4 regions of the Actinomadura sp. 1N219 genome follow, and region 4 is predicted to be linked to each of the others. Evidence: riboswitches for the same ligand, from Rfam matches in the RefSeq annotation. Region 4 holds a riboswitch; each other region holds the start of a gene.
The links. Region 4 has a riboswitch for cobalamin ahead of ACH35V_RS00165 (ribonucleoside-diphosphate reductase subunit alpha). Riboswitches for the same ligand answer to the same signal wherever they lie in the genome.
Positions count from the first base shown of each region.

Region 1 (7,218 bases), on a different contig from region 4:
GGCCGCGAGCACGATGTCGCCGTCCTGGACGAACAGCTCGCCGGGCGCCGGGCCCCAGTGCCGCTCCATCTCCTCCCGCAGATCCGGTGGGAGGGTGCGGTGCCAGCGCTCGTAGGACGCGGCGGAGATCCGGACGGGGTTGCCCGCGAGCTGCTCCTCGGTGAGCCAGTCCTCGTCCTGCCCGCCCGCCGCGATCAGCGCGTGGACGAGCGCGTCCCCGTCCTGCTCCGCGACTCCGGGGAAGCCCTCGCCGAGGTCGTATCCCGCTTCGGCGAGCCGGGCCAGGAGCCGGACGGTGCTCGCCGGGGTGTCCAGCCCCACGGCGTTGCCGACGCGGGAGTGCTTCGTCGGGTACGCCGACAGCATCACCACCAGGCGCCGCTCGGCGGGCGGGGTGTGCCGCAGGCGGCCGTGCCGGACGGCGATGCCCGCGACCCGCGCCGCCCGCTCGGGGTCGGCGGCGTAGACGGTCAGGCCGTCCTCGCCGGTCTCCTTGAACGAGAACGGGACCGTGATGATCCGTCCGTCGAACTCGGGGATGGCGACCTGCGACGCGGCGTCCAGCGGGGACAGGCCGTCGTCGCTCGCCTCCCAGTCGGCCCGGGGCATGGTGAGGCAGAGTCCTTGCAGGATCGGGACGTCCAGCTCGGCGAGTGCGCCGACGTCCCACGCCTCGTCGTCGCCGCCCGCCCCGGCCGCCGCGGGCCGCGACCCGCCCGCCGCGAGGACGGTCACGACCAGCGCGTCCACCTCCCGGAGGGTGGCCAGCAACTCCGGCTCCGCCGCGCGCAGGGACGAGCAGAACACCGGCAGCGGCCGTCCGCCCGCGTCCTCCACGGCGGCGCACAGCGCCTCGACGAATGCGGTGTTCCCGGCCACGTGATGGGCGCGGTAGTACAGCACCCCGACCACGGGGCCGTCGGAGGCGCGGGACGCGCGCTCCAGCCGTCCCCAGGTGGGGGTGGGCTGAGGCGGCGCGAAGCCGCGGCCGGTGAGCAGCACGGTGTCGCAGAGGAAGGCGTGCAGCTCCGTCAGGTTGCCGGGGCCGCCGTGCGCGAGGTAGGCGTGCGCGTCGGCGCACACGCCGCCGCTCACCCCGCCGCCGAGCCGGGACAGCTCCATCAGCTCCGCGTCGGGCGCCTGCTCGCCGCCGAGCACGACCACCGGCCGCGGGCCCGCCAGCAGCGCGTCCAGCCCGTCCTCCCAGGCGCGCCGCCCGCCGAGCAGCCGGACGACGACGAGATCGGCGCCCTCGACCAGCTCCGGCAGGTCGTCCACGGCGAGCCGCGCGGGATTGCCGAGCCGGTAGGCGGCGCCGGACGCGCGGGCGCTCAAAAGGTCGGTGTCGGATGTCGAGAGCAGCAGCACAAGTCGTTCCGGGGGGTGTGGGGGGTCGGCCCCCCACGCGTGACGGGTGCGCTCCTGCGCGGACGTGTCGGCGGACACGGCGGATCCTCCCCTGGGGTCCTCGCCCCGGTCGCGGGTGTCACGACGGCGGGAGTGTCCTGGCTTCCGGATCAGCGCTCGCCCCGGCCTTCCCGTCCACGAGGGACAGTGGCCTCAAGCGGGGGTCGCTCCCCGGTGACAGTGGCGGGACCGCGCCGGATTCACACCGGCTTCCTCCATTGTCGTCGTCGTGCAGAAGCGTACGGCAGCGCGAGCCGCCCGCAAACGGGGGTTAGCATCCTCATCGTGCCGAATGTCCATGCGGTGGGGAGAGCGCGCGCCGACGCGTGCCCCGGAGCTCTGCAGACGCACGACGCAGCCGACGGCCCGCTGGCGCGCGTCCGCGTCCCCGGCGGGGCGGTGTCCGCCGCGCAGCTCCAAGTGCTCGGCGCCGCCGCGCGCGAGCTGGGCCGGGACGTCATCGAGCTGACGTCCCGCGCCAACCTCCAGCTGCGCGGCGTGCGCGACCCGGCGGCGCTCGCGGCGCGCCTCACGGCCGCCGGGCTGCTGCCGTCGGCGTCCCACGAGCGGGTGCGCAACATCGTCGCCTCGCCCCTCGGCGGGCGCGGACGGCACGGCCGCCTCGCGACCGACCCCCTGGTCGCCGCCCTCGACCGGGCGCTGTGCGCGCGTCCCCGGCTGGCCGGGCTCCCGGGCCGGTTCCTGTTCGCGCTGGACGACGGCACCGGCGACGCGGCGTCCCTGGACGCCGACCTGACGATGACCCCCGACGGCCTCCTCCTGGCCGGAACCCCGCTCGCCCCGGCGTCCGCCGATCCCGTCCAGACCATGATCGCGGCGGCGGAGGCGTTCCTCGACGTCCGCGGCGGCGCCTGGCGGCTGGCCGAGGTGCCCGGCGGGGCGGGCCTCGTCGCGGAACGGCTCGGCGGAGTCCCGGCGGACGGGAGGCACGTCCCGGACCCGCCCGCCCCGCACGCGGGGATCATCCGGCAGCGGGACGGGCTCGCCGCGCTGGAGGTCGTGCCGCCGCTCGGGCGGATGTCGGGCGCGCAGGCCGAGGCGCTCGCCGACGTCGCGGGCGAGGCGCGCCTGACCCCGTGGCGGAGCGTCGTCCTGCGGGACCTGCGACGGGACGAGGCCGAACGGGACGCGGCCCGCCTCGCGCGGCGGGGATTCGCGACCGATCCCGGCTCGCCGTGGGTCGGGGTGACGGCGTGCACCGGCAGCCCCGGCTGCGCGAAGTCGCGCGGCGACGTGCAGGGCGAGGCCCGCCGCTGGGTGGACGGCCTCGACCGCGCCGCACCGATCCCCGTCCACTGGGCGGGCTGCGACCGGCGCTGCGGGATGCCGCGCGGCCCCGTCACGCTGAAGACCGTGGACGGCGAGGAGCGATGACCGACTACATCCGCGACGGCGCGGAGATCTACCGCCGGTCGTTCGCGACCATCCGCGCGGAGGCCGACCTGTCGGATCTGCCGGACGACGTGGCGCGGGTCGCCGTCCGCATGATCCACGCCTGCGGGATGACCGACCTCGTCGACGACCTCGCCTGGTCGCCGGGGGTCGTCGCGCGGGCGCGGGCCGCGCTGCTGGACGGCGCGCCGATCCTGTGCGACGCGCGGATGGTGGCGGCCGGGATCACCCGGGCCCGGCTCCCCGCCGGGAACGAGATCGTCTGCACGCTCGGCGACCCGCGCGTCCCTGAGCTGGCGGCCCGGCTCGGCACGACGCGCAGCGCGGCGGCCCTCGACCTGTGGCGGGACCGCCTCGACGGCGCCGTCGTCGCGGTCGGCAACGCGCCGACCGCGCTGTTCCGGCTGCTGGAGCTGGTCGGTCAGGGCGCGGCGCGTCCGGCCGCGGTCCTCGGGATCCCGGTCGGGTTCATCGGGGCGGCCGAGTCCAAGGAGGCGCTCGCCGCGAGCGACCTGCCGCACCTGGTGGTGCGCGGGCGGCGCGGCGGCAGCGCGATGACGGCGGCGGCGGTCAACGCCGTCGCCAGCGAGGCGGAGTGATGACGGGACGGCTCTACGGCGTGGGCGTCGGGCCCGGCGACCCCGAGCTGGTCACCGTGAAGGCGGCCCGGCTGATCGGCGCGGCGGACGTGGTCGCCTACCATTCCGCGCGGCACGGCCGCAGCATCGCCCGCGCCATCGCGGCGCCCTACCTGCGCGGCGGCCAGGTCGAGGAGCAGCTCGTCTACCCGGTCACCACCGAGACGACCGATCACCCCGGCGGCTACAAGGGCGCGCTGGAGGAGTTCTACGCCGACTGCACCGCCCGGCTCGCCGCGCACCTCAACGCGGGCCGGACGGTCGTCGTCCTGAGCGAGGGCGACCCGCTGTTCTACGGCTCCTACATGCACCTGCACAAACGGCTCGCTCCCCACTACCCGGCCGAGGTCGTGCCGGGCGTCACCTCGCTCAGCGCCGCCGCCGCCGCGGCGGGACGCCCGCTGGTGGAGCGCGAGGAGACGCTGACCGTACTGCCAGGCACGCTCCCCGGCGACGAGCTGACCGAACGGCTGCGCTCGGCGGACGCGGCCGCCGTCCTCAAGCTCGGCCGGACGTTCCCCAAGGTCAGGCAGGCGTTCGAGGACGCGGGGCGGCTCGGCGACGGCTGGTACGTCGAACGGGCCGCCACCGACCGGCAGCGGGTCGAACCGCTCGCCGACGTCGACCCGGCGGACGTCCCGTACATGTCGCTGGCGTTGCTGACGAGCCCGGCGGAGCAGACGTTCACCGCGCCTTCCCCGGCGCGGCCGGAGGGGCCGGGAGGGGTCGCGGTCGTCGGGCTCGGCCCGGCGGGACGGCCGTGGCTCACCCCGGAGGCGCAGGACGTCCTGGCGTCGGCCACCGACCTCGTCGGCTACGGCCCCTACCTGGACCGCGTGCCGCCCAACCCCCGCCAGCGGCGGCACTCCACCGGCAACCGCGTCGAGGCCGACCGGGCCCGGCACGCGCTGGCGCTCGCCCGGGACGGCGCCCGCGTCGCCGTCGTCTCGTCCGGCGACCCGGGAGTGTTCGCGATGGCGACCGCAGTGCTGGAGGCGGCGGCGGAGGACGAGTTCGCCGGCGTGCCGGTGCGGATCGTCCCGGGCCTGACCGCCGCCCAGGCCGTCGCCGCCCGTGCGGGCGCGCCGCTCGGCCACGACTTCTGCGTCCTGTCGCTGTCGGACCTGCTCAAACCCTGGGACGCGATCGCCCGGCGGATCACCGCAGCGGCGGAGGCCGACCTGGTGCTCGCCCTGTACAACCCGTCGTCGAGCCGCCGCAGGCACCAGCTTCCGGCTGCCCGCGACCTGCTGCTGGAACACCGTTCGCCGGAGACGCCGGTGGTGATCGGACGCGACGTCGGCGGCCCCGAGGAGAGCGTCACCGTGACGACGCTCGGCAAGCTCGACCCCGACCTCGTCGACATGCGCTGCCTGGTCATCGTCGGATCGTCCACGACCCGGGTCACCGGCCGCGGCGTGGTCTACACGCCCCGCCGCTACCCCTGAGCCCAGCGCGCGGCGGCGGCCGCGTCCCCGGTCTCCGCGACGCCGCCCGGGACGGGCGGGCGATCGACCATGATCACCGGCAGCCCGGCGTCCCGCGCGGCGGCGAGCTTCGCGCGGGTCATCGCGCCGCCGCTGTCCTTGGTGACCAGCACGTCCAGCCGGTGCTCGCGGATCAGCGCACGCTCGCCGTCCACCGTGTAGGGGCCGCGGGAGAGCAGCACGCGCACGTTGGACGGGACGGGCGGCTCCGGCGGATCGACCGACCTGGCGAGGAACCACACGCCGGTGCGGGCCGCGAACACCGGGAGGCTGCGCCGCCCGGTGGTGAGGAACGCGCGGGCGCCGTCCGGCAGCGCGGCGGCGGCCTCGCCGAGCGAGGGGACGCGGTGCCACTCGTCGCCGTCCCCCTCACTCCAGCCGGGGCGGCGCAGCGCGAGCAGCGGCACGCCGGCCAGCTCGGACGCCCGCGCCGCCGAGGCGCTCATCCGCTCCGCGAACGGGTGCGTGGCGTCCACGAGGCGGTCGATCCGGTGCGCGCGGAGCCACGCCGCCAGCCCGTCCGCGCCGCCGAAACCGCCGACGCGCACGTCCCCGGCGGGCAGCCGCGGGTCGGTGACGCGCCCGGCGAGCGACGACACGACGTGCACGCCCGGGACGCCGGACAGCCGCGCCGCGAGGTCCCGGGCCTCCGCCGTGCCGCCGAGGATCAGGACGCGCCTCACACCCGCTGCCGCCCGGCGCTGTAGAGGTGGCTGTCGGGGAACGCCGACGCCGTCAGCACCCGCCCGACGACGATCACGGCGGTGCGCTTCACCCCGGCTTCGCGCACCAGGCCGGCGATGTCGGCGAGGGTGCCGCGCAGGATCAGCTCGTCCGGGCGGCTGGCGCGGGCGACCACCGCGACCGGGCAGTCCGCGCCGTAGTGCGGCAGCAGCTCGGCCGTCACCTCGCCGATGCGCTGGACGGCCAGGTGCAGCACCATCGTCGCGCCGCTCGCGCCGAGGGTGGCGAGGTCCTCGCCGGCCGGCATCGGCGTGGCCCGCGCCGCCGTCCGGGTCAGGACCACCGTCTGCCCGACGCCCGGCACGGTCAGCTCCCGCCCCAGCGAGGCCGCGGCCGCCGCGAACGCCGGGACGCCCGGGACGATCTCATGCGGCACGCCAGCCGCGTCCAGCCGCCGCACCTGCTCGGCCACCGCGCTGAACACCGACGGGTCGCCCGAGCACAGGCGCGCCACGTCCAGCCCGTCCCGGTGCGCGGCGATCAGCTCGGCGGCGATCTCGTCCAGCGTCAGGTTCGCGGTGTCGACGAGCCGGGCGCCCGGCGGGCAGGCGTCGAGCAGGTCGCGCGGCACCAGCGACCCCGCGTACAGGCACACCGGCGCGGACTCCAGCACCCGCAGCCCCCGCACCGTGATGAGGTCGGCGGCGCCGGGACCGGCCCCGACGAAGTAGACGGTCATCAGGCGTCCTTCCGTGTCGTCCAGATGGTGACGGGCATCGCCGGGCGCCACCCGGTGAACCCGCCCAGCGGCCCGGCCCGCTCGATGCCGACGCGGACGAGTTCCCCGCCGTGCGTCTCGCGCGCCTGGGCGACCCGGACCTCCCCTTCGAGGGTGACGGCGTTGGCGACGAGCCGCCCGCCGGGTCTCAAGGCGTCCCAGCAGCGTTCCAGCAGACCGGGCACGGTGAGGCCGCCGCCGACGAAGACGGCGTCGGGGGGCGGCAGCCCGTCCAGCGCGTCCGGCGCCCGGCCCGTCACGACCCGCACGCCGGGGACGCCGAGCGCGGCGGCGTTCCGGCCGATCCGCTCCGCCCGCTCCGGACGGCTCTCCACCGCGACCGCCGCGCAGGACGGATGCGCCCGCGCCCACTCGATCGCGACGCTGCCCGCACCGGCGCCGACGTCCCACAGCAGCTCGCCGGGCAGCGGCGCGAGACGCGACAGGGTGACCGCGCGGACCTCGCTCTTGGTGAGCTGCCCGTCATGGTCGAAGGCGTCGTCGGGAAGCCCGGACGTGCGGGGAAGCGGCGCCGCGCCGGGACCGGGCGCGCACTCCACGGCGACGATGTTCAGCGCGGACGCGGCGGGCTCCGTCCATTCCCCGGCGGCCCCGTGCCGCACCGTCTCGGCCTCCGCGCCAAGGTCGCACAGCACGGTCATCCGGCTGGGCCCGAACCCGCGCCCGGCGAGCAGCGCCGCCACGACCGCCGGCGCCTCGCGGCCCGCGCCGAGCACCAGGATCCGCCTGCCGGGCGCGACGACCGCGTTCAGGGTCTCCGCCGGGCGGCCGACGAGGCTGACGACGTCCG
Region 1 is NZ_JBIRAY010000024.1:16,639-23,856, reverse strand. Features, by position in the region: gene cobN (cobaltochelatase subunit CobN) at 1-1,368, opposite strand, end outside; cobalamin riboswitch at 1,499-1,623, opposite strand; gene ACH35V_RS39850 (precorrin-3B synthase) at 1,693-2,802, shown strand; gene ACH35V_RS39845 (precorrin-8X methylmutase) at 2,799-3,419, shown strand; gene ACH35V_RS39840 (precorrin-2 C(20)-methyltransferase) at 3,419-4,906, shown strand; gene ACH35V_RS39835 (cobalt-precorrin-6A reductase) at 4,897-5,628, opposite strand; gene cobM (precorrin-4 C(11)-methyltransferase) at 5,625-6,368, opposite strand; gene cbiE (precorrin-6y C5,15-methyltransferase (decarboxylating) subunit CbiE) at 6,368-7,218, opposite strand, start outside.
Region 1: another riboswitch for cobalamin. It lies ahead of cobN (cobaltochelatase subunit CobN); the one in region 4 lies ahead of ACH35V_RS00165 (ribonucleoside-diphosphate reductase subunit alpha).

Region 2 (7,218 bases), on a different contig from region 4:
GCGACGCCGTCGCCGACCCCGGGAACCTCCAGCAGCGGCACCGCGTGCGGCTCGGCGGCGGACGCGACCCGCTCGCCGCCTCCGTTCGCCCCGCCGGGCCGGTCGCCGTCCTCCGGCGCCGATGCGGGCGGCTCGGCTCCGCCCTCGCCGCCCTCGGGAGGAGGGGTGCTCCCGCCCGTGCCTCCATCGTCGCCGCCGGGTGGCGGGTCATCGTCGGGAGAGGCTTCGCCGAGCAGGTCGTCCAGCAGCGACTCGTCCAGCCCCGGGGCGTCGAACGGGTCGCGGCGGCGGCGGTGCGGCAGCGCCAGGCGGGCGGCGGCGCGGACGTCGTCCGTCGTCACCTCGTCGCGGCCGTGCCAGGCGGCGTGCGCGAGCGCGGCGTTCGCCGTGACGAGGTCGGCGCGCAGGCCGTCCACCTCGAACCCGGCGCACACCGCAGCGATCTGCTCCAGCCGCTCGTCCGGCAGCCGGACGCCCGCCAGCCGCTCCCTGGCGGCCGCGATGCGCCCGGCGAGAGCGGTCTCGTCGGCGGCCCAGCGCGCCGCGAAGCCCGCCGGGTCGGCGTCGAACGCCAGCCGCCGCCGGACGACCTCGGCGCGCTCCTTCGGTTCCCGCGACGCCCGCACCTCCACCGTCAGCCCGAACCGGTCGAGCAGCTGCGGGCGCAGCTCGCCCTCCTCCGGGTTCATCGTCCCGACGAGCAGGAACCGCGCCGCGTGCCGGACCGAGACCGACTCGCGCTCCACGTAGCAGGTGCCGAGCGCGGCCGCGTCGAGGAGCAGGTCGACGAGGTGGTCGTGCAGCAGGTTCACCTCGTCCACGTACAGGACGCCGCGGTGCGCCGCCGCGAGCAGGCCGGGCTCGAACGCCTTGACGCCCTCGGTCAGCGCGCGCTCCACGTCCAGCGACCCGGCGACCCGGTCCTCCGACGCGCCGACCGGCAGCTCCACCAGCGCGGACGGCCGCCGCACCGGCTGGACGCCCCGCTCGTGCGGGCCGTCCGGGCAGGACGGGTCGGGCGCGTCCGGATCGCAGGCGAACCGGCAGCCCGCCACCGTGTCGACGGCGGGAAGCTGCGCAGCAAGCGCGCGGACGACCGTCGACTTGGCGGTGCCCTTCTCGCCGCGCACCAGCACGCCGCCGACCCGCGGGGAGACGGCGTTGAGCAGCAGCGCCAGCTTCAGGTCGTCCAGGCCGACGACGGCGGTGAACGGATAGGCGTCGTTCAGGCGGCCGTCTGGAACCGGCGGCGAACCCACGGCACCTCCATGAGGGATCTTGCGCGTCCCGGACAGGTGAGGTCGCGGTGGTCCGAGTGACCTGGCTCCCGGGTTCGCCGACCCGGATACAGTGGCGCGTCCGCACCGGCCTCTCACCGGATTTCCCTCGGACAACCGCGGAACAGGGGGGACGGTACGGTCCCGCTCCCGCGGCTGTCAAGATCACGCATACCCAGGTCATGGGCCGGGACGGGTAACACTTCCGTACTCATTGCCATGACATGTGTCACCATGTGCGGTGTAGGCGATGGCGGACGAGGAAGCCGGTGCGATTCCGGCGCGGTCCCGCCACTGTGATCGGCGAGCGGATCCCGACGACGCCACTGCCCGCGCGAGCGGGCGGGAAGGCCGGGACGAGCATCGACCCGAGAGCCAGGAGACTCACGCGGTCGCCTCCTCGACAGGACTGGGGCGGATCTCCCCAGAGAGGAGAGGGCTGCATGCCCAAGGGCTCGACACGCCCGGCGCCGCGCCGGACGACCGCACGCCGGACGACCGCACGCCGGACTGCCGTGGCGACCGTCGGTTTCGGCACCCGTATCCGCGCCCGGGCGTCGGCGACGCTCGTCGCGGTCCTGCTGATCGCCGGATGCGGCGGTGACACCGGACGCGCCGGAGACGACCGCGCGGACGCGGCCCCGCCCGGCTTCCCGGTGACGGTGGCCAACTGCGGGGTGACGACGACCTACCAGCGGCCCCCGCGGCGCGCGGTGTCGCTGAACCAGCACGCGACCGAGGTGATGCTGGCGCTCGGCCTGGAGAAGTCGATGGTCGGGACGGGCTACCTCGACGACCGGATCCTCCCGGAGTTCCAGGCCGCCTTCGACCGGGTGAAGGTGCTGTCCGAGGAGTACCCGTCCTACGAGACGCTGCTGGCGGCCGAGCCCGACTTCGTCTACGGCGGATGGGCGAGCACGTTCGAGGAGAAGGACGGCCGCGGCCGGGCCGCCCTGAAGAAGGCCGGGATCGACACCCACCTCAACGTCGAGGAATGCCCCAGGGGCCCGGTGACCATGGCCACGGTCGAGGAGGAGATCCGGACCGTCGCCAAGATCTTCGGCGTGCCGGACCGGGCGGAGCGGCGCATCGCCTCGCTGCGCGCCGTCCTGGACCGGGTCGAGGCCCGGCTCGCCGAACCCGCGCCCGCCGCGACGCCGGTCAAGGTCGCCGTCTACGACAGCGGCGACAAGACCGTGTTCACGGCGGGCGGCGCGGGGATCGGCAACGAGATCATCCGGCTGGCGGGCGGGACCAACCTGTTCTCCGACGTGCGCAAGGCCTACGGGGACGTCTCGTTCGAGCAGCTGGCCGCGCGGGCGCCCGAGGTCATCGTCATCTACGACTACGGAGACCAGTCCGCCGACGCCAAGCGGAGATTCCTGCTGGCCAGCCCCGCGCTGAAGGACGTTCCAGCGATCAAGAACAGGCGGTTCGCGGTCCTGCCGCTGTCGTCCACGGTGACGGGCGTCCGGGCGGCCGGAGCGGTCGAGTCGCTCGCCCGGCAGCTGCACCCGGACCGTTTCACATGACCGGCGTCGCCGAGCCCCGCGTCTCCCGCGGACGGACGGCGGTCGCCGCCGCCCCTCGCGGCCGCGTCCGCGTTCCCTATCCGCTGGTCCTGGCGCTGTTCGGCGCGCTGGTGCTGGTGGCGGCCACGGCGGGAATCGCCGCGGGCTCGGTGCGGATCCCGCCCGGCCAGGTCTGGGGCATCCTGCTCCACCAGGTGCATCCCGCGCTCGCGGACCCGGACTGGCCGCCGGTCCGCGAGACCATCGTGATGGACGTCCGGCTGCCGCGGGTGCTGCTGTGCGCGGCGGTCGGGGCGGGCCTGTCGGTCTGCGGGACGGTCCTGCAGGCCGTGGTCCGCAACCCGCTGGCCGACCCCATGCTGCTCGGGGTGTCCTCGGGCGCGATGGTCGGCGCGGTGCTCGTGGTGGTGTTCCCCATGGCGTGGTTCGGGATGTTCTCGTTGCCGCTCGCCGCGTTCGGCGGCGCCCTGCTGGCCCTGGTGCTGGTGTACTTCCTGGCCCGCTCCGGCGGGCGGATGACCACGGTGCGCCTGGTACTGGCGGGAGTCGCCACCGCCGAGGTGCTCACGGCGGTCGCGAGCTACCTGGTCCTCACCTCCGGCGACCCGCGCGCCGCCGAGTCGGCCTTGCGCTGGATGCTCGGCGGCCTGGCCGGCACCACCTGGACCGTGCTGTGGATCCCCGCGGCCGTGGTGCTCGCGGGCACGGCGGTCCTGCTCGGCCTGTCCCGTCCCCTGAACCTGCTGCTGGCCGGGGAGGAGGCGGCCGCGGCCCTCGGACTGGACGTGCACCGCTTCCGCGGGGCGCTGTTCGCGCTGGTCGCCCTGATGATCGGCGCGATCGTCGCGGTCAGCGGCTCGATCGGGTTCGTCGGGCTGATCATGCCCCATGCGGTGCGGCTGCTGGTCGGCGCCGACCACCGCCGCGCGCTGCCGGCCGCGGCCCTGCTGGGCGCCGCGTTCCTGATCGTCACCGACCTGGCGGCGCGGACCCTGATCAGTCCCGAGGAGATCCCCGTCGGCATCCTCACCGCGCTCGTCGGCGGCCCCTTCTTCCTCTTCCTGATGCGGCGGAAGGCGGCGCGGTGAGCATGGACGCGACCCCCACGGGCACGCCCGCCACGGGCGCCGGGCCACCGGCCGGGACGCTGCGGGCCGAAGCGGTGACGGTCGTCGTCGACGGCCGGACGCTGGTGGACGCCGTCTCCCTGACGGCGGCGCCGGGGGAGATCGTCGGGCTCGTCGGCCCCAACGGCGCCGGGAAGTCCACCCTGCTGCGCACCTTCTACCGGGCCCGGCGCCCCACCTCGGGGCGGGTCCTGCTGGACGGCGAGGACATCTGGCGCATGCCGGGCAAGCACCTAGCCCGGCGCTTGGCCGCCGTCCTGCAGGAGACACCCGGCGACTTCGAGCTGACCGTGTACGACGTCGTCGCGATGGGCCGCACCCCGCACAAACGCGCCTTCCAAGGCGACGACACGGACGACCGCGAGATCATCACCGGGTCGCTGGCGGAGCTGGAGGCCGCGCACCTGGTCGACGCGCCCTTCGACCGGCTGTCGGGCGGTGAGAAGCAGCGCGTCCTCATCGCCCGCGCGCTGGCCCAGCGAACCGGGGTCCTGGTCCTGGACGAACCGACCAACCACCTGGACCTGCGGCACCAGACCGACGCCCTCCACCTCGTCCGCCGGCTCGGCGTCACCGCGGTCGCCGCCCTGCACGACCTCAACCTGGCCGCCTCGTTCTGCGACCGCCTCCACGTCCTGAACGCGGGCCGGACCGTCGCGACGGGACCGCCGGGGGACGTGCTCACGCCGGACCTGCTCGCCGACGTCTACCGGGTCGACGCCGAAGTCGTCGAGCACCCCCGCAGCGGCCACCCCCAGATCACCGTCCTCCCGGCGGAACACCGCAGGTGACGAGCAGGGACGTCCTCGCCGTGCCCTGAGCTGGTTCAAGGGCCGAAATGGACGTAGCCGGCCCACAGCGCCGGGTCGTCGGGGTGGCGGTCGCGCTGGGTCCGCATTGCCTCGTGGACGGCGGCCGCCGCCCGCGCCGTGTCGATCGAGCCCTCGGACGTGTGCAACCTGGCGTACACGTCGGCGGTCACCTCTGCCGCGACGGCGTCCTTGACCGGCCACAGCGTGGCGATCACGTGCTGGTATCCGGCGAGTTGGAGTGCGCCGCCGAGGTGCAGCGCCTCGTCCGGCAGGCGCCGTCCGCCGCGGGCGGTCTCGCAGGCCGACAGGAACGCGAACCGGGCGTGCCGCAGATGCATCCGCGAGATGTCCAGCACGGTGAACGGGCGCGTCCGGTGGTCGTGCAGGAAAAGCCGCCCCCGGCTCGGGTGCCGCAGGTCCTGCGCGGCGTGGCAGGCGAAGTGCGCCCACGCGTGCTCGTCCAAGGCGCGCCGGACGGCCGCGCGGTCGGCCTGGTCGCCGGTGAGCGTCCGGGTCGGGACCGGCAGGCCCGAGAGCAGCGACGACTCCCGCAGCGCACCCGGCAGGGACGGCAGGTCCGGCGTGCCGGGCATGGAGATCACCAGCAGCGACCTTCTCGATGGCGGCGGGTCGCCCTGCTCGGTGCCCGAGCGCAGTGTGCGCAGGCTGACGGCATAGGACGAGATGACCCGGTCCAGCACCGAGTCGCCGTCGCCGTCGCCGGACGGGTCGGCGGCCGCGGCCGCGTGGAAGGGCAGGAAGGTGAGCAGCCAGGTCGGGCACCAGTGCAGGTGGGGCCAGGGCCGTCCGGGCGCGGGCGGACGGGTGTGGCCGAGCGCGTCGAGGACGGGCCGGGCGGTGGTGCGCCAGAGCCAGTCCAGCACGTCGCCGATCGTCGCGTCGGCCGCCGCTCGCGCGGCCGGGCCGGCCGGGCCGGTCGGTCTGGTGCGCTGGTCGAGTGCGTCGAGGAAGGCGGTGACCCGCTCCCTGGTCTCCTCGACGGTGAGGCCCGGCAGCTCGACGACCCGCACGCCGGCGCCGGTGACCAGGAGCGCGTCCGACCCGAACTCGGCCGCGTTGACGATGACGACCGTCTGCCCGTCCGCCGGGCGCAGGGAGGAGAACCCCTGCGGACGCAGGAAGCCGCCGAAGCCGGGACGCGCCCGGATCTCGGCGACGAGGCCGTCCCATGCGCGGCCGAGGGCGTGCCGCCGGTCGCGGTCGCGGGTCGCGTCGATCTCCCGTCCGACCGCCTCCAGCCGGTCGGCGAGTCCGGGGTGCGCGGCGCGGAGGCGGGCGGCGTCACCGCGCACGTCGAGTGTTCGGTGGATGAGCACGGCCCTGCCCTGTTCGAGCAGTTCGACGGCCCGGCCCGGGTCGCCGGCCCGGATCGCGGCGGCCGCGGCCTCGTTCACCGTCCCGCTCCACAGGCCGAGCGCCTGCTCCTGGTCCGGCCGGTCGAGGCCGCGCCAGGCGAGCTCGGCCGACAGCGCGATGCCGTCGGCGAGGACGCCCAGCGCGTCGTTCCAGCGACCAGCCTCCGCGGCGATGCGCCCGGCCTTCCACGTGTCGCTCAACCGTCCGATCACGAGGTGGTCCGGGTCGCGGGCGTTCGCCTCCAGCAGGGACATCGCCTCCCGGTAGGACCGCTCGTCGCCGGTCAGCCGGTGCTGCTTGGCCAGCGCCTCCCCCAGGGAGGACGCGACCAGGAACCGGCTCGTCGGGTCGCTGATCTCCGCACGGCGATTCCGCAGGCCGGTCAGCCGTTCGCGCAGCATCCCGATGCCGCGTTCGAGGTCGTCCCGTTCCCCCGAGGCTGGGAACCGGGCGGTGAGCACGGTGCCGAGCTGGGCCTTGAGCGCCTGGTACTCCTCGGTGTCGTCGGCGATGCCGTCCATCGCCTCGGTCAGCATGGCGGCGCATCCGTCGGCGACGCCGGGGAGGCCCATCGTGGAGTCCGCCTCCAGCAGCACGGTGATCATCGTGTCGAGCTGCGCCGCCCGGTCCCGCGGGTCCATCGTGCGGCCGACGCGGTCGAAGGTCTCGCGGTAGTCGGCGAGGGCCTCTTCGAGCCCGGGCTCCTGGGCGAGCATGCGCTCCAGGACCACGTGGGACGCCAGGATGAGCCGGTAGAGATCGCGGAGCGGCTCGTCCTCCGGCAGGTCCCGGACGGCCAGGTCGACGGCGCGGAGCCGCTCCCGCGCTCCGCTGTAGTCGCCGATCTGGAACAGGTGGCTCAACTCGGCGACCAGCACGGGCAGCAGGAGCAGCTTCCGGCCGGGATGGTCCTCCGGGACGAGGTCGAGCAGCGGGCGGAGCTCGACGGCCGTCTCGGCCGTCGCCGCGAGCCCGGTGTTCCAGGCGCCCCGCTGGGTCAGCACCCGGAGCAGCCCGAGGGCGGCCCGCACGATGTGCGGATGCTCCGGACCGGCCGCGCTGATCGCGGGACGCAGCAGGCCGATCGCCTCCC
Region 2 is NZ_JBIRAY010000024.1:28,714-35,931, forward strand. Features, by position in the region: gene ACH35V_RS39870 (magnesium chelatase subunit D family protein) at 1-1,259, opposite strand, end outside; cobalamin riboswitch at 1,316-1,385, opposite strand; cobalamin riboswitch at 1,485-1,684, shown strand; gene ACH35V_RS39875 (ABC transporter substrate-binding protein) at 1,721-2,809, shown strand; gene ACH35V_RS39880 (FecCD family ABC transporter permease) at 2,806-3,897, shown strand; gene ACH35V_RS39885 (ABC transporter ATP-binding protein) at 3,900-4,727, shown strand; gene ACH35V_RS39890 (CHAT domain-containing protein) at 4,763-7,218, opposite strand, start outside.
Region 2: another riboswitch for cobalamin. It lies ahead of ACH35V_RS39875 (ABC transporter substrate-binding protein); the one in region 4 lies ahead of ACH35V_RS00165 (ribonucleoside-diphosphate reductase subunit alpha).

Region 3 (7,218 bases), on a different contig from region 4:
TGCAGCAGCATGCCGTCGCCTTCCGAGAGCGACTCGCCGTGCAGGTCCACGCGGCGGGTCGTGCCGGACGCCGGGTCGACGTGGAACAGTCCGCCGGTGTTCCCCTGCACGACGAGCAGGCCCCGGCCGTCCGGGGTGGGCGTGATGCCGTTGGCGTTGAAGGCGGCGCTGCCGGGCCCGGTCTGGTAGACGAGGTCGCCGGTCAGCGGGATCCGGACGGCGTCGTCCGGCAGCCGTCCCCCGTCCAGCGGCAGCTTGTAGAGCACCGGGTTGGTGGAGTCGGTGATCCAGGCGGCGCCCTGCGTGAGGATCACGTCGTTGACGAAGGTCGCGCCGGTGGCCAGCCGGTAAGAGGCCAGCAGCTTGCCGGTGCGGGTGTCGATGACCCGCGCGTCACCGCCCGCGCCGCCCGCTACGAACAGCCGTCCGTGCGCGTCGGTCTTCATCCCGAGCGCCTGCGTGCCGGGGCCGGGCCCGCGGCTGAGGATCGCGCCGCGTCCGGTGCGCAGGTCGGCGCGGTAGACGGAGCCGTCGGCCATGGAGCCGACGTAGGCGAACGGGCCGGGCCCGGTCGCGATCCCCTCGGGCTGGAACCCGTCCGGCAGCCGGATCGTGGACGGGAACGGGTCGACGGCGGCGGTCTGGTCGGCGGCGGCCTGGGCAGGCGCGCTCAACGTCCCGGCCAGGACGAGCGGGAGCGCGAGCAGAGCGGAGATTCTTGAACGTCGCACGGGAGGACCTTTCAACGCTGAAATGTTCAACACTGAAGACCGTACGCCGGTGATACCTTGGCGTCAAACACTTCAACGTTGAGAGGTGGAGGTCGTGGAGCAGGAACGTGACGCCGTGGACCTCATCGTGGAGCAGTGGGCCCGCGCCCGCCCGGACCTGGACGCGTCCCCCATGCGGGTTCTCGGCCGCCTGTCCCGGGTGACCCGGCTCGTCGAACGCGAGCTCAAGGCGCTCTTCAGCGAGTTCGGGCTGGAAAGGGGCGAGTTCGACGTCCTGGCCACCCTCCGCCGCGGCGGCTCGCAAGACGGGATGACCGCCGGCATGCTGGCCCGCTCCTCGATGGTGACCTCGGGCGCCGTCACCAACCGGCTCGACCGGCTCGTCGCCAAGGGCTACATCACGCGCGACGTCGACCCGGCCAACCGGCGCACCGTCCTCGTCGCCCTCACCCCCACCGGCCGCGACCTCATCGACCGAGCCGTCGCCGCCCACCTCGACAACGAACAGCGCATCCTCGCCGCACTCGACCAGCACCAGCAGGACGACCTGGCCGCGACCTTGCGCACCCTCCTCCTAAGCCTCGGCGACGAGTCGACCGCCCCCCGCCCACTAGGCGACCCCTGACCCTCGGCGACGAGTCACGCGACCCCCGGCACGCCAGGCGGCCTTTGAGACCCGCCCGCAGACCAGCACCAGGCCGACCCCGGGAGTCTCGCAGGGGCCGGCCTGTCGTGCTGGGTCGGACGTGGTCTGGCGGTCGTGTCGGCTTGCCGTCACGCTGCTGTTCGGGCTCGGCGACGACGCACGCGACCTCCGGCACGCTGGGCGGCCTTGGAGCCCCGCTTCCAGATCAGCACAGGCCGACCCCGGCGGGACGTCCCGTCGGGGTCGGCCTTTGCGCTGGTCGGACGGGGGTCAGTTGGTCGTGGGCGTGACGTCGGCGCGGACGCGGCGGGCGGCCGTGACCAGGTTTCGCAGGGACGCTTCCGTCTCGGGGTAGGCGCGGGTCTTCAGGCCGCAGTCGGGGTTGACCCAGAGCCGTCCGGGGTCGACGGCCCGTAGCGCGCGCCGCAGGTTCTCCTCGATCTCGTCGGCGCCGGGGACGCGCGGCGAGTGGATGTCGTACACCCCCGGCCCGATGCCGTTCTCGTACCCGGCGGCGCGCAGGTCGGCGACGAGTTCCATGTGCGAGCGGGCCGCCTCGACGCTGGTCACGTCGGCGTCCAGCGCCCCGATCGCGCCGATGATCTCGCCGAACTCGGAGTAGCACATGTGCGTGTGGATCTGCGTCGTGTCCGCGACGCCCGAGGTCGCGAGGCGGAACGCGCCGACGGCCCACTCCATGTAGGCCGGACGGTCGGCGCCCCGCAGCGGCAGCAGTTCGCGCAGCGCGGGCTCGTCCACCTGGATGACGCGGATCCCGGCCGCCTCCAGGTCGGCGATCTCGTCCCGCAGCGCGAGGGCGATCTGCCGGGCGGTGTCGGCGAGCGGCTGGTCGTCCCGCACGAACGACCAGGCCAGCATCGTCACCGGGCCGGTCAGCATGCCCTTGACCGGCTTGCTCGTCAGCGACTGCGCGTACGTCGCCCACTCCACCGTCATCGGACGCGGCCGCGCGACGTCGCTGTGCAGGATCGGCGGCCGGACGTACCGCGACCCGTACGACTGCACCCACCCGTGCTCCGTGGCGGCGTACCCGTCGAGCTGCTCGGCGAAGTACTGCACCATGTCGTTGCGTTCGGGCTCGCCGTGGACGAGGACGTCCAGGCCGAGGTCCTCCTGCAGCGCGATGACGCGGGCGATCTCGTCCTTCATCGTCTGCTCGTAGGCGTCGGCGGTGAGGCGTCCGGCGCGGAGGTCGGCGCGGGCGCGGCGGATCTCGGGGGTCTGCGGGAACGAGCCGATCGTCGTCGTCGCCAGCGCGGGCAGGCCCAGCTCGTCCCGCTGCGCGGCGAACCGGACGGCGCGGTCGCCGCGGCCCGTCCCGTCGCCGAGCGAGTCCAGCCGGGCGCGGACGCCCTGGTCAACGCTCGCGGGCGGCGCCGGCGTCTCGGCCGGGGACGGGCCGTCCTCCAGCCCCTGCAACGGGCCGTCTTCGCGCAGCGCCCGCCCGACCGCGACGACCTCCGCGACCTTCTGCCGCGCGAACGCGAGCCGTCCTCGGACGCCCGGGTCGAGCGAGGTCTCGGCGTCCAGGTCGATGGGGACGTGCAGCAGCGAGCACGACGTGCTCACCACGATCTGATCGACGAGCCCGAGCAGCGACGCGCAGGTGGCCTTGGCGCGGCGCTGGTCGGCGCGCCATACGTTCCGTCCGTCCACCACACCGGCGACGAGCGTCTTGCGCGGCAGCCCGCCGACCGACGCGAGGACGTCGAGGTTGTCCGGCCCGGCCGCGAAGTCCAGGCCGACCGCCTCGACACGGCTGCCCGCCAGGACGCGCAACGCGTCCGCGCCGATCGTGCCGAAGTACGTGGCGACCATCAGCCGCGGCCTGCTCGTCAACCGCCCCAGCCGCGCATACGCACGAGCGAGCGCCGCGATCTCCTCCTCGCTGCGGTCGGCGACGAGGGCGGGCTCGTCCAGCTGAACCCATTCGGCGCCCGATCCCGCCAGCCGTTCCAACACCTCCGCATACACGTCGATGAGCCCGTCGAGCAGATCGAGCGGCCGGAATTCGCCCGGCGCGTCCTCCGCCGGCTTGGCCAGCAGCAGGTAGGTGAGCGGCCCGACGAGCACCGGCCGCGTCTCGATCCCGAGCGCCTTGGCCTCCCGGTACTCGACCAGCGGTTTGGCCGCCGAGCCGTCCGCCAGCCGGAACCGCGTGCCCGGGCCCAGCTCCGGGACGATGTAGTGGTAGTTCGTGTCGAACCACTTCGTCATCTCCAGCGGCGGGACGTCCTGCACCCCGCGCGCCATCGCGAAGTACCGGTCGAGCCCGCGCAGATGGCGATACCGGTCGGGGACGGCGTCGACGAGCACGCTCGTGTCGAGCACCTGGTCGTAGAACGAGAACGTGTTGGACGGGATCGCGTTTAGACCGGCGTCGCGCAGGCTCGTCCAGACGTTTGCGCGCAGCTCGGCACCCGTCTTGGCGAGCGCGTCGGCGTCGGCGCGTCCGGCCCAGAAGTCCTCGGTGGCGAACTTCAGCTCCCGGCGCGGCCCGATTCGGGGATATCCCAGGATCGTCGTGTTCATGGCGCTTTCCCTCGCTGTGCCATTGGCGGACGCGCGGGGAGGTGCGCACGATGGACCGTACGCCGCTGACCTTCCCGCGAGGCCGCAGACCACCGCGCGCCGGGCGGCGCGCGGGCGGAGGCAGGTCTTCGGACTCGCGGGCATCGCTTCCCGGAAGAAGCGTCCTACTAACCGTCGCTTCCCAGGCCGTCAGGCCCAGTGCGTGATGACGGCGGTCGTTCCCACTCACCGCTGCGGGGCAGTCCCGGATTCGCACCGGGTTCCCTCTTACGACACTCGAAACCGAGTGAACCGTCCGCAATCCGGAGTCTATCGACACCTCGACCCGGTGAACTCAGGCGAGCGCCTCGCAGTGAACGCGACGGCCTTCGGCCCGACTCCGCGACGTCCCCGGCGTCCCCGGCGGCCGCTCGCGCCACCAGCCGCTCCGGCGCCCGCGAGAGCCAGGCGCGACGTACCCAGTGGTTGAGCTGACCGCGAATGTGACGATTCCAGAGTCGGTGACATGGTCTGTCCGAATGCGGCCAATGATCTTGTTAATGGGCGCATGTGCGGTGACCGTGGTGATTCACGCTCCCCATCTCAGCGGGCTGGCGCCGTTTGCCGCTGAACCCGGCACGTCCCTTTCAAGGACGTCGATTCTGTTTCGCATGCCAGCATTTCCGGAGGGCTCATTCATGAGTGCCATTTCCACGACCGCCAGACTGGGCATCGTCGGCGCCGGTGTCGCCGCCCTTACCTCGACCGTTCTCGCCTTGGGCGCGTCGGCCGCCGCCGCCCCGTCCGTCACGGGCTCCACCCTCATGGAGACGGCCACGCACCAGCAGTGCGTGGCCGAGATGGACACCACGTCCATGAGGTGCTTCCAGACCGAGCAGGAAGCCGACGCCTACGCCAATGCCAGGCAGGCCACGTCGGCATGGAAAGTGCATGTCATCCTCTACGACCCGAGCGGCTACGCCAAACCGTCGATCAGGCTGGGGTCCGAGGGCAAATGCACGAAAAAGAAGGGGGACGTGGACGGCGTCCAGCCGGATCTCGGCGACCTCGGCTGGAATGACAGGGCAAGTTCATTCGTCACCCGCAACCGCTGCGACATGAAGGCATGGAACGGCAAGGGATACGACGGCAAGCACTTCAAGAAATACCGCGACCACGACATCGAGCTCACCGGCTTGAACAACAAGATCTCCTCGTTCAAGACCACGTGACCCGGTGACGTCCACGCCGTTCAGGGAGGACGTCCGGGACGTCCTCCCTGAACCAAAGGCGCTGGTCAGGTGCGGAGATTGTCCTGCGTGGCGCAGCCTCGGCTGTTCACGCAGACCTGGATCTTGACCGGGAGCCCCTCGCGGAAGCCGCCGGTCCAGTTCTTACGCTCGTTGGGCTTGAGCTTCCACTGGAAGTAGATCTTGTTGTTGACCCACGCGAAGAAGTAGGCCGTTGTGCCCGTGCTGTTGGCGACGCCCCATTTCTCGCCACGGGCCCTGAACCTGACTTCCGCCCAGGTGTCGCCGGCATCGCCGGACCAGTACCGGTGCGCATAGCCGCTGACGCCGCCGTCGTCGCCGTCCACTGGCTGGCGGTCGGTCAGCGACTTCCATTCCCCTCGCAGTTGCGACGCCTGCGCAGGCGCCTTGGACGGCGTCGTCCCCGTAGTCGCTTGCGCCGGTGAGACGAGCCCCCCGGCCATTACCGGCGCGGTCACGGCGAAGACCGCGGCAGTCGCCATCGCGCCGACCTTGCCGGCGCGCCCTCTGGTGCGGATTTGCATGAGCTTTTCCCCCGTAAGTGAGGTGATCACGTACACCCATGAGATGCCGCTCATGTCAGCGCGGTTCGTGTCCTAAACACGCCACAACCACCCCGCCCACCCCCACGTCCGCACGCACGCGGTACCAACCACCGGGGGCGGCTCAAAGAAAGAGTCAAATCCAGGCGTACGTCACCCTGGATAAGGTCGGAATGACCTGAGTGATGGTGATCACCGGACTGCGCGACGACGGGAGTTATGAGCATGCTCGAGAACAAGAACGCCATCATCTACGGCGGGGGCGGCTCGCTCGGTGGCGGTATCGCCAAGACCTTCGCCCGCAACGGGGCGAAAGTCTTCCTGACCGGGCGGACCCGCGACAAGCTCGATGCGGTGGCCGGAGAGATCACCGATGCCGGTGGCGTCGCTGAGGTGGCCGTGGTCGACGCCCTGGACGAGCGGGCCGTGGACGAGCACGCCAGGAGCGTTGTCGCCGCGGCAGGCAGCATCGATGTGTCCCTGAACCTCATCACGCGCGGGGACGTGCAGGGGATCCCGCTGGCCGAGATGACCACCGCCGACTTCACCCGTGCCATCACCACCGGGGTGACGACGAGCTTCATCACCGCGCGGGCGGCGGCCCGGCACATGATCGAAAAGGGATCCGGCGTGATACTGGCGTTGAACAGCGGCTCAGCTCACGGCAGCCCGATGATGGGCAACACGGGACCGGCCGACGCGGCGATCGACACCTTCATCCGCAATCTCGCGGCCGAGGTCGGGCCGCACGGCGTCCGCGTCCTCGGCATGTGGGTGGCCGGAGTTCCCGACACCTTGTCGCCGGAAAAGCTCTGGACGGCCGACCACAACCTGAACCTTGCGGATGAGGCGGCCTTTCAGGGACTTCTCACTCAGTTGGATGAGATGCGGATGCTTCGCCGCTCACCGCGCCTGGCCGACATCGCGGAGTTGGCCACGTTCCTCGCCTCCGACAAGGCCGACGCCGTGACCGGTTCCTTCGTCAACGCCACCGGAATGTTTCCCAGCTAACACGCGCACCCACCTGCAGCTTCAGGATGGAAGACACTCACCCTTGAGGGTCTCCGCGAAACGCCGAAAGTCGCTGCGGCTCAGGATGAGCTTAGGCCCATCGGGATCTTTGCTATCCCGAACGGCCACACTCTCAGTAACGGCGGCAACTTCTACGCAGTCTCCGCCGTTCTCTGTGGACTTGCTTGCCTTGCGCCACGCGGAGTGATTTAGGTCCATTTCTCGACCTCATTCCTGGAGACCGGCTTGCTACTAGATGTTGTTGAGGATCTGAGTGAGGCGGCGGAAATCGGTGTGGCTCATGGTGAGTTTGGGGCCTTCAGGATCCTTGCTGTCGCGGATAGCCACGGTCTCAGGATCGCTGGCGACCTCTACGCAAGCGCCACCATTTTCGCCGCTCTTCATGGCTTTGCGCCAAGTGAGGTTGCTCAAGTCCATTTGGTTTCTATCACCTTTCTTATCATCTCCCGTGTCATGTTCGCCGG
Region 3 is NZ_JBIRAY010000004.1:41,218-48,435, reverse strand. Features, by position in the region: gene ACH35V_RS15025 (superoxide dismutase) at 1-731, opposite strand, end outside; gene ACH35V_RS15020 (MarR family winged helix-turn-helix transcriptional regulator) at 826-1,356, shown strand; gene metE (5-methyltetrahydropteroyltriglutamate--homocysteine S-methyltransferase) at 1,648-3,930, opposite strand; cobalamin riboswitch at 4,032-4,241, opposite strand; gene ACH35V_RS15010 (hypothetical protein) at 4,485-5,141, shown strand; gene ACH35V_RS15005 (hypothetical protein) at 5,207-5,758, opposite strand; gene ACH35V_RS15000 (SDR family NAD(P)-dependent oxidoreductase) at 5,948-6,733, shown strand; gene ACH35V_RS14995 (DUF397 domain-containing protein) at 6,755-6,952, opposite strand; gene ACH35V_RS14990 (DUF397 domain-containing protein) at 6,986-7,171, opposite strand; gene ACH35V_RS14985 (helix-turn-helix domain-containing protein) at 7,162-7,218, opposite strand, start outside.
Region 3: another riboswitch for cobalamin. It lies ahead of metE (5-methyltetrahydropteroyltriglutamate--homocysteine S-methyltransferase); the one in region 4 lies ahead of ACH35V_RS00165 (ribonucleoside-diphosphate reductase subunit alpha).

Region 4 (7,218 bases):
GCGCGCGTCGCCTCGGTCGCGTAGCCGCGGCCTCGCCGGGACGCGACGACGCCGTACCCGAACTCGACGACGCCGTCACGAGGCGGCCAGAACAGCCCGACGGCGCCGACGACCTGGCCAGTGGCCTTCTCGATGATCTGGCGCTGGCCGTGCTCCCCGAGCGCGGCGGCGCGGTTCTCGGCGATGAAGCCCGCGATGACGTGGTCGCCTTCGGCGGGGAAGTCGTCCGCCCAGTGGGCCTGCCGCCGTCCGTCGAGGACGGCGGTCACCTCCGCGAGGGTCCACATGCGGAGGACGAGACGATCGGTGAACAGATCTGACAGAGACATGAACGCTCCTGGTCGTGCTGGACGACCGGGCCGCGTTCAGTCCCGCGCGGCCCGGACGAGGGCATGCTGATGACGAAGCACGGCGCAGGCCATATTCATCAACCTCCCTCGTCGTCGGAGCAGCCGCAGCGTACCGTCCCTCGGGCGCGGCGCGCCGTCCCCTAGGGCTTGGACGGGATGTAGGGCGGGGCCACGCCCCAGCCCCAGTGCGGCAGCGGGGCCTCAAGGGGCGGTTTCGCGTCCGGTTGCGAGTTGGCGAGGGCGATGCGCGTCCCCCACTCGATGTAGGACGTGAACGCGGCGCGGAATTCGGGATCGTCCGGGAGGCCGACCTCGTCGGCGGCGTCCATGAGGAGGGTCACCCAGCGGCGGCGCTGCGGTTCGGTGATGGCCTTGCCGAGGTGCTGCCGGACCATGTGGTGGTACCCGCCGCGCTCCCGGGTGTAGCGCTCCGGGCCGCCGAAGACCTCGCCCAGCCAGTGCGCGACCCATTTCGGGTGGTCCGGGGCCATGTGCTCGAACAGCGGGCGGAGGAGGTCGTCCTTCAGGACGTTCGTGTAGAACGCCTCGGTGAGCCGTTCGAGCGCCTCGCCGCCCGCCCAGTCGTACATCGTCGGGACGGACGACCCGGCGCCGCGCACGGACGTCCGCTCGTAGTGCCGCATCTCCTCGATCTGCTGGACGTACGGCTTGATCTCGGCGAAGAAGGCGGGGAAGTGCTCGCCGCCCCGGAAGCCCTGCATGTGGTCGTCGGCGGACGTCCAGCCGATGCGCAGGATGTAGGACGAGGGTTCCTCGACGCACCGGGACAGCTCGTAGTCCACGCATTGCGGCGCGGCGGCCAGTGACGCGGACGCGCGCGCGTAGGCGGCCTCGAACTCGTCCGTCCCGGACGGGTCGATGCGGTAGCGGACGTACTCGACGATCATTGGACCCCCTGGGCTGCGACCGGTCGGGTAATCACTGTAATCCTGTAATCACCCGACCGGAAGCGCAAACCGGGCGGTCAGTCGCCGGACGCGGGCGACCGGCGGAACCAGGCGACGGCCCCACCCGCTGCGGCCACCACGAGCGCGATCAAACCGATCCACAGCCAGCCTGACGAGCCGCCGCCCGAGTCCTCGGAGGACGCGGCGTTCGACGGGGACGCGGCAGGGACGACGGGCTGCGAACTCGCGGCACCCGGCGAAGCCGTCGAACCGGCCGAACCGGCTGACGAGCCTTCCACCGTGAACTTGTAGCTGCCCGACACTGGATGGCCGTCCACCGACACGACACGCCAGCCGACCGTGTACTTCCCGTTCGGCAGCGCGCCGTTGACCGGCTGGGTGACCTTGTTGTCGACGGCCTTGGCCGTCCCCGCCTGGTGCTGCTTGCCGGACGCGTCGGTGAGGATCACGCGCGGCAGCCGGATCGTCTCCGTGTAGGTCAGGACGATCTGCGACGGGGCCGCGACCGACGAACCCTTCTTGGGGTTGGCCGCCGTCAGCGCGGTGTGCGCGGACGCCGGCGTCGCGGACATCGCCAGCACCGTCCCCACGGCCAGCGCACCGGCCGCGACCCGTCCCGCCGCGACCCGTCCCGCCGCGACCCGTCCTGTCGCGATCCGTCCTGTCGCGATCCGTGCTGTTGCGCGGGTCATGAGCGGCTCCGGGCGCGGTTCAGGCCGTAGCCGCCGACCGTGAGGCCGAGGGCGCCGACCGCGATGCCGATGCCGCCGAGGAGCCGCGCGGTGCCGTCATCGGCGGACGCGGTGGCGGCCGGCTTCGTCTTCGCGCTCGCGGTCAGCCCGACCGCCTCCTGCTGGCCCTTCGGGACGAGCTTGAGCACGGGCGCCGGATGCTCGGGCTCGGCCGCGCCCGCGGCGGGCGGCGGCTGGTCCCACTTGACGACCTCGCCGTTGGAGTACGTCTGGTCGGCCTTGAACATCATCTCTCCGGTGTTCGTCGGCAGCGGTCCCAGGGAGACGTCGAACTCCTGGAACGTCCCGGGGTCGATCTTGCCGCCGGACCAGGTGATCTTGGTGACGGCCTCGGTCTGCTCGCCGCCGTGGGTCTTGAGCGGGGTCGCGAGCTTGGACTTCTCGGCCTTCACCGTCCAGCCGGGGACGGGACGGACCGACACCGACGACAGCGGATGCTCGGCCGGCAGGTGCACCACCAGCTTGGTCGTGGACGCGTTGTCGCGCTCGTTCGGCACCCGGAACGCGACCTTGGTGTAGCCGCCCTGCTCGGCGGTCTTCGGGTTGACGGTGACGTGCGCGGACGCGGCCGTGGCCAGCCCGACCACGGACACGGCGGCGAGGCCCGCGACGGCGCCCAACCGGCGGGCGCCCCGAGGGAGGACATGGGAAAGAGAGAGCATGGCGAATATCCGTTCGAGTGTACGGGGAAATCCGGAAGCGCCGGGAATCGGCGTCCGGTGACGTACGGCGCTCGCTCAGTGCGAAAGGAGCGCCCTCGAACGCGATGGAGGACCCCGCCGGACGACCTGATGCCGCAGCGTGCGGCCGACCGCCGTGACCGCGGCCGTCGCCGGCACGGCGGGGATGCGCGGCGGAGCGGCGACGGGTTCGACGGCGAGGAGGGCGAGCAGCAGCCGGATCGGCCGGTCGGCCGCGCCGGCGACCCGCCGGGCCAGCGACCACGCGGCCCGCTCCCCGCGCCGCAGCCACCATGCCGCGATCAGCGCCGCGACGGTGTGCGCGAGCGTCATCGTCGTGCCGCCCGCGGCGTGCGCGACGGGGACCAGGATGTCCGAGCCCGCCATCGCCGCGTCGGAGACGGAGGTCTGGTGCATCCCCGCCTGGTGCAGGGCCGCCGCGCGGAGCGCCGGATCCTGGAGGGCCGCCGCTGGCGCGTTGATCGGGTCGGTGGCGCCCGTGAAGAGCGCGTGCAGCGCGAACTGGCCGCCCAGGAGGCCGCCGAGGATCGTCGCCAGCGACCGTTCGTGGCCCGCCAGCAGGAGCGTCACGCCGAGCACCGCGCCGAATCCCGTCAGGACCGCCCACATGGGGATCGCCGTCCCCGACGCGAGGACGTGCCCGGCGGTCGCCAGCGTGACGCACACGGTGGCGAACACCACCGCGCGCGCTGTTCGGAAGCCCGGTTGCGGGGGACGCGGGGACATGGCGCAACCATCGTCCCACCACATCCGCCGTCTGGGTAGTCGGCCCCGCGATCTTTCGACACGCCCAACATCTTGGGGTGATGCAAAGATCGTCAACTACATGTAGGGTTCAATCCCGTGCTGGTTCGCCCCCGCCGCTGGTCGGCGGGGGCGTCGCAAGAGGGAACCCGGTGCGAGTCCGGGACTGCCCCGCAGCGGTGAGCGGGAACGACCGCCGTCTTACGCACTGGGCCGGAATCCACCGGCCTGGGAAGCGACGGCCAGTAGGACGCGTCTTCGGTTTTGGAGGCGCGGCGCCCGCGAGTCCGAAGACCTGCCCGCACGATGATCCGAGGGTCGCCCCTCGGATCGACACGTCCAGGCTTCGCGGGTGGGCCGGGGGCGGAGCGCGGCGTGCCCATCGGTTGACGCCGGCGTCCCGTTCGCATGCCGTCCGCGAGGCGGCTGCGAGGGGAGAGAGCACGTGACACAGGACCTGGCCGTACGGGTGGAGCCGGGCACGACGGCGGGCACGGCGGCGGACGCGCGCGTCGCCGCCGAGGTCGGGGCGGCCTGCGACGGGGTGCCGGACGTCGACGCGGGACGGGTGCTGGCCGCCGTCCGCACGGGAACGGACGGGCTGGACGCGGCGGCCCTGCGCGACCTCGCGATCGGCGAGGCGAGCGCACTGGTGCCCGCCGAACCCGGGTACTCCAAGGTCGCGGCACGGCTGCTCGGCCTGCGGATACGGGACGAGGCGGCGTCCGCCGGGGTCCGGACGTTCGCCGATTCGGTCGCCGCCGCGCACCGGGAGGGTCTGCTCGCGGACGCTCCGGCCGCGTTCGTCGCCGCCGACGCGTCCGCGCTCAACGCCCTCATCGACGGGTCCGCCGACGACCGCTTCGAGTACTTCGGGCTCCGGACGCTCTATGACCGCTATCTGCTGAGGCATCCGCAATCGCGGCTCGTCCTGGAACGTCCGCAGCATTTCCTCCTGCGCGTCGCGTGCGGCCTGTCCGACGACGTGGACGAGGCCGCCGAGCTGTACGGGCTGCTCAGCACGCTCTCGTATCTGCCCAGCTCACCGACGCTGTTCAACTCGGCGGCCCGCCGCCCGCAGCTCTCGTCCTGCTTCCTGCTCGACTCGCCGCGCGACGAGCTGGAGTCGATCTACGAGCGGTACGGGCAGGTGGCGCGGCTCAGCAAGTACGCGGGCGGCATCGGGATCTCGTGGACGAAGGTCCGCTCGCGCGGGTCGCTGATCCGCGGCACGAACGGGCATTCCAACGGGATCGTCCCGTGGCTGCGGACGCTCGACTCGTCCGTCGCGGCCGTCAACCAGGGCGGACGCAGGAAGGGCGCGGCGTGCGTGTACCTGGAGCCGTGGCACGCCGACGTCGAGGAGTTCCTGGAGCTGCGCGACAACACGGGCGAGGACGCGCGCCGCGCCCACAACCTGAACCTGGCCAACTGGATCCCGGACGAGTTCATGCGCCGCGTCGAGCAGGACGGGACATGGTCGCTGTTCGACCCGAAGGAGGTCCCCGAGCTGGCCGACCTCTGGGGCGACGCGTTCGACGAGGCGTACCGGGCGGCGGAGAAGGCGGGACGGTTCGTCCGGCAGGTCCCGGCCCGCAAGCTCTACGGGCGGATGATGCGGACGCTCGCCGAGACGGGCAACGGCTGGATGACGTTCAAGGACGCCGCCAACCGCGCCTGCAATCAGACCTTTGAACCGGGTCAGACCGTCCATCTGTCGAACCTGTGCACAGAGATCCTGGAGGTGACGAGCGACGGCGAGGCGGCCGTCTGCAACCTCGGATCGGTGAATTTGGCCGCGCACGTCGATCCGTCCGGCATTGACTGGGAACGGCTCCGCGCCACCGTCCGCACCGCCATCCGGTTCCTTGACCGGACGATCGACCGCGGCTTCTATCCGACGCCGGAGGCGCAGGCGGCGAACAGCAAATGGCGTCCGGTCGGCCTGGGCGTGATGGGTCTAGCGGACGTCTTCTTCACGCTCCGCCTCCCATTCGACTCCGACGAAGCCCGCGCGCTGTCGACGCGCATCTCCGAGGAAATCGCGCTAGCGGCGTACGACGCGTCTGCCGACCTCGCCGCCGCCCACGGCCCGCTGCCCGCCTACGACCGGACGCGCACCGCCCGAGGCCAACTCCACCTGGACCATTTCCCGGACGCCGCGCCGTCCCGTCCGGCCGAATGGGAGCGGGTCCGGGCGCGCGTCGCCGAGGTCGGGCTGCGCAACTCGCTGCTGATCGCGATCGCGCCGACCGCGACGATCGCGTCCATCGCGGGCTGCTACGAGTGCATCGAGCCGCAGGTGTCCAACCTGTTCAAGCGCGAGACGCTGTCCGGCGAGTTCCTGCAGATCAACGGCTATCTGGTGGACGATCTGAAGTCGCTCGGGCTGTGGACGCCGGCCGTCCGGGAGGCGATCAAGAAGGCGAACGGGTCCGTCCAGGGCCTCGTCGACCTGCCGGACGAGATGCTGTCCCTCTACCGGACGGCCTGGGAGCTGCCGCAGAAGTCGCTGATCGACCTCGCCGCCGCCCGCACCCCGTACATCGACCAGTCCCACTCGCTGAACCTGTTCATGGAGACGCCGACCATCGGAAAGCTCTCCTCGATGTACGCCTACGCGTGGCGGAGCGGCCTGAAAACCACGTACTACCTGCGTTCGCGTCCGGCCACCCGGATCGCGCAGACCACAGTGGCGGCGGCCGTCTGCTCCCTGGAGAACCCCGAGACCTGCGAGGCATGCCAGTGAGCGCTCCTACGAAACGGCGCGCCATGCTGCTCGACCCGGGCATGGACCTGACGCTGCGGCCCATGCGCTACCCCGATTTCTACGAGCGCTACCGCGCCGCGATCCGCAACACGTGGACGGTCGAGGAGGTCGATCTCGCGTCCGACCTCGTGGACCTCGCGCGCCTGACGCCCGCCGAGGTGCACCTGGTCAACCGGCTCGTCGCGTTCTTCGCCACCGGCGACTCGATCGTGGCGAACAACCTCGTGCTCAACCTCTACAAGCACGTCAACGCCCCGGAGGCGCGGCTGTACCTGTCGCGGCAGCTCTATGAGGAGGCCGTGCACGTCCAGTTCTATCTGACCCTTCTCGACACCTATCTGCCCGACCAGGACGAGCGCGCCAAGGCGTTCGCGGCGATCGAGCACATTCCGTCCATCCGTTCCAAGGCGGAGTTCTGCTTCCGCTGGATCGACTCGCTCGGCTCCCTGGACGAACTCCGCACCGCCGCAGACCGTCGCGCGTTCCTGCTGAACCTGATCTGTTTCGCTGCGTGCATCGAGGGACTGTTCTTCTACGGCGCGTTCGCCTACGTGTACTGGCTCCGTTCGCGCGGGCTGCTGAACGGCCTGGCCTCCGGAACCAACTGGGTGTTCCGGGACGAGTCGATGCACATGGAGTTCGCGTTCTCCGTGGTCGACACCGTCCGGGCGGAGGAGCCGGAGCTGTTCGACGCCGACCTGACGGAGCAGGTCACGCGGATGCTGGAGGAGGCCGTCCAGGCGGAACTCGACTTCGCGCGCGACCTGTGCGGCGACGGCCTGCCCGGGATGGGCGCGGACGACATGCGCGCCTACCTGGAGTACGTCGCGGACCAGCGCCTCGTCCGGCTCGGCCTCCCGGCCCGCTACGGGACGGCGAACCCGTTCGCGTTCATGGAGTTGCAGGACGTCCAGGAGCTGTCGAACTTCTTCGAGCGGCGCGTCTCGGCGTACCAGATCGGCGTGGAGGGGA
Region 4 is NZ_JBIRAY010000001.1:30,062-37,279, forward strand. Features, by position in the region: gene ACH35V_RS00140 (GNAT family N-acetyltransferase) at 1-329, opposite strand, end outside; gene ACH35V_RS00145 (group II truncated hemoglobin) at 491-1,258, opposite strand; gene ACH35V_RS00150 (copper resistance protein CopC) at 1,336-1,971, opposite strand; gene ACH35V_RS00155 (YcnI family protein) at 1,968-2,693, opposite strand; gene ACH35V_RS00160 (hypothetical protein) at 2,769-3,458, opposite strand; cobalamin riboswitch at 3,563-3,794, shown strand; gene ACH35V_RS00165 (ribonucleoside-diphosphate reductase subunit alpha) at 3,922-6,225, shown strand; gene ACH35V_RS00170 (ribonucleotide-diphosphate reductase subunit beta) at 6,222-7,218, shown strand, end outside.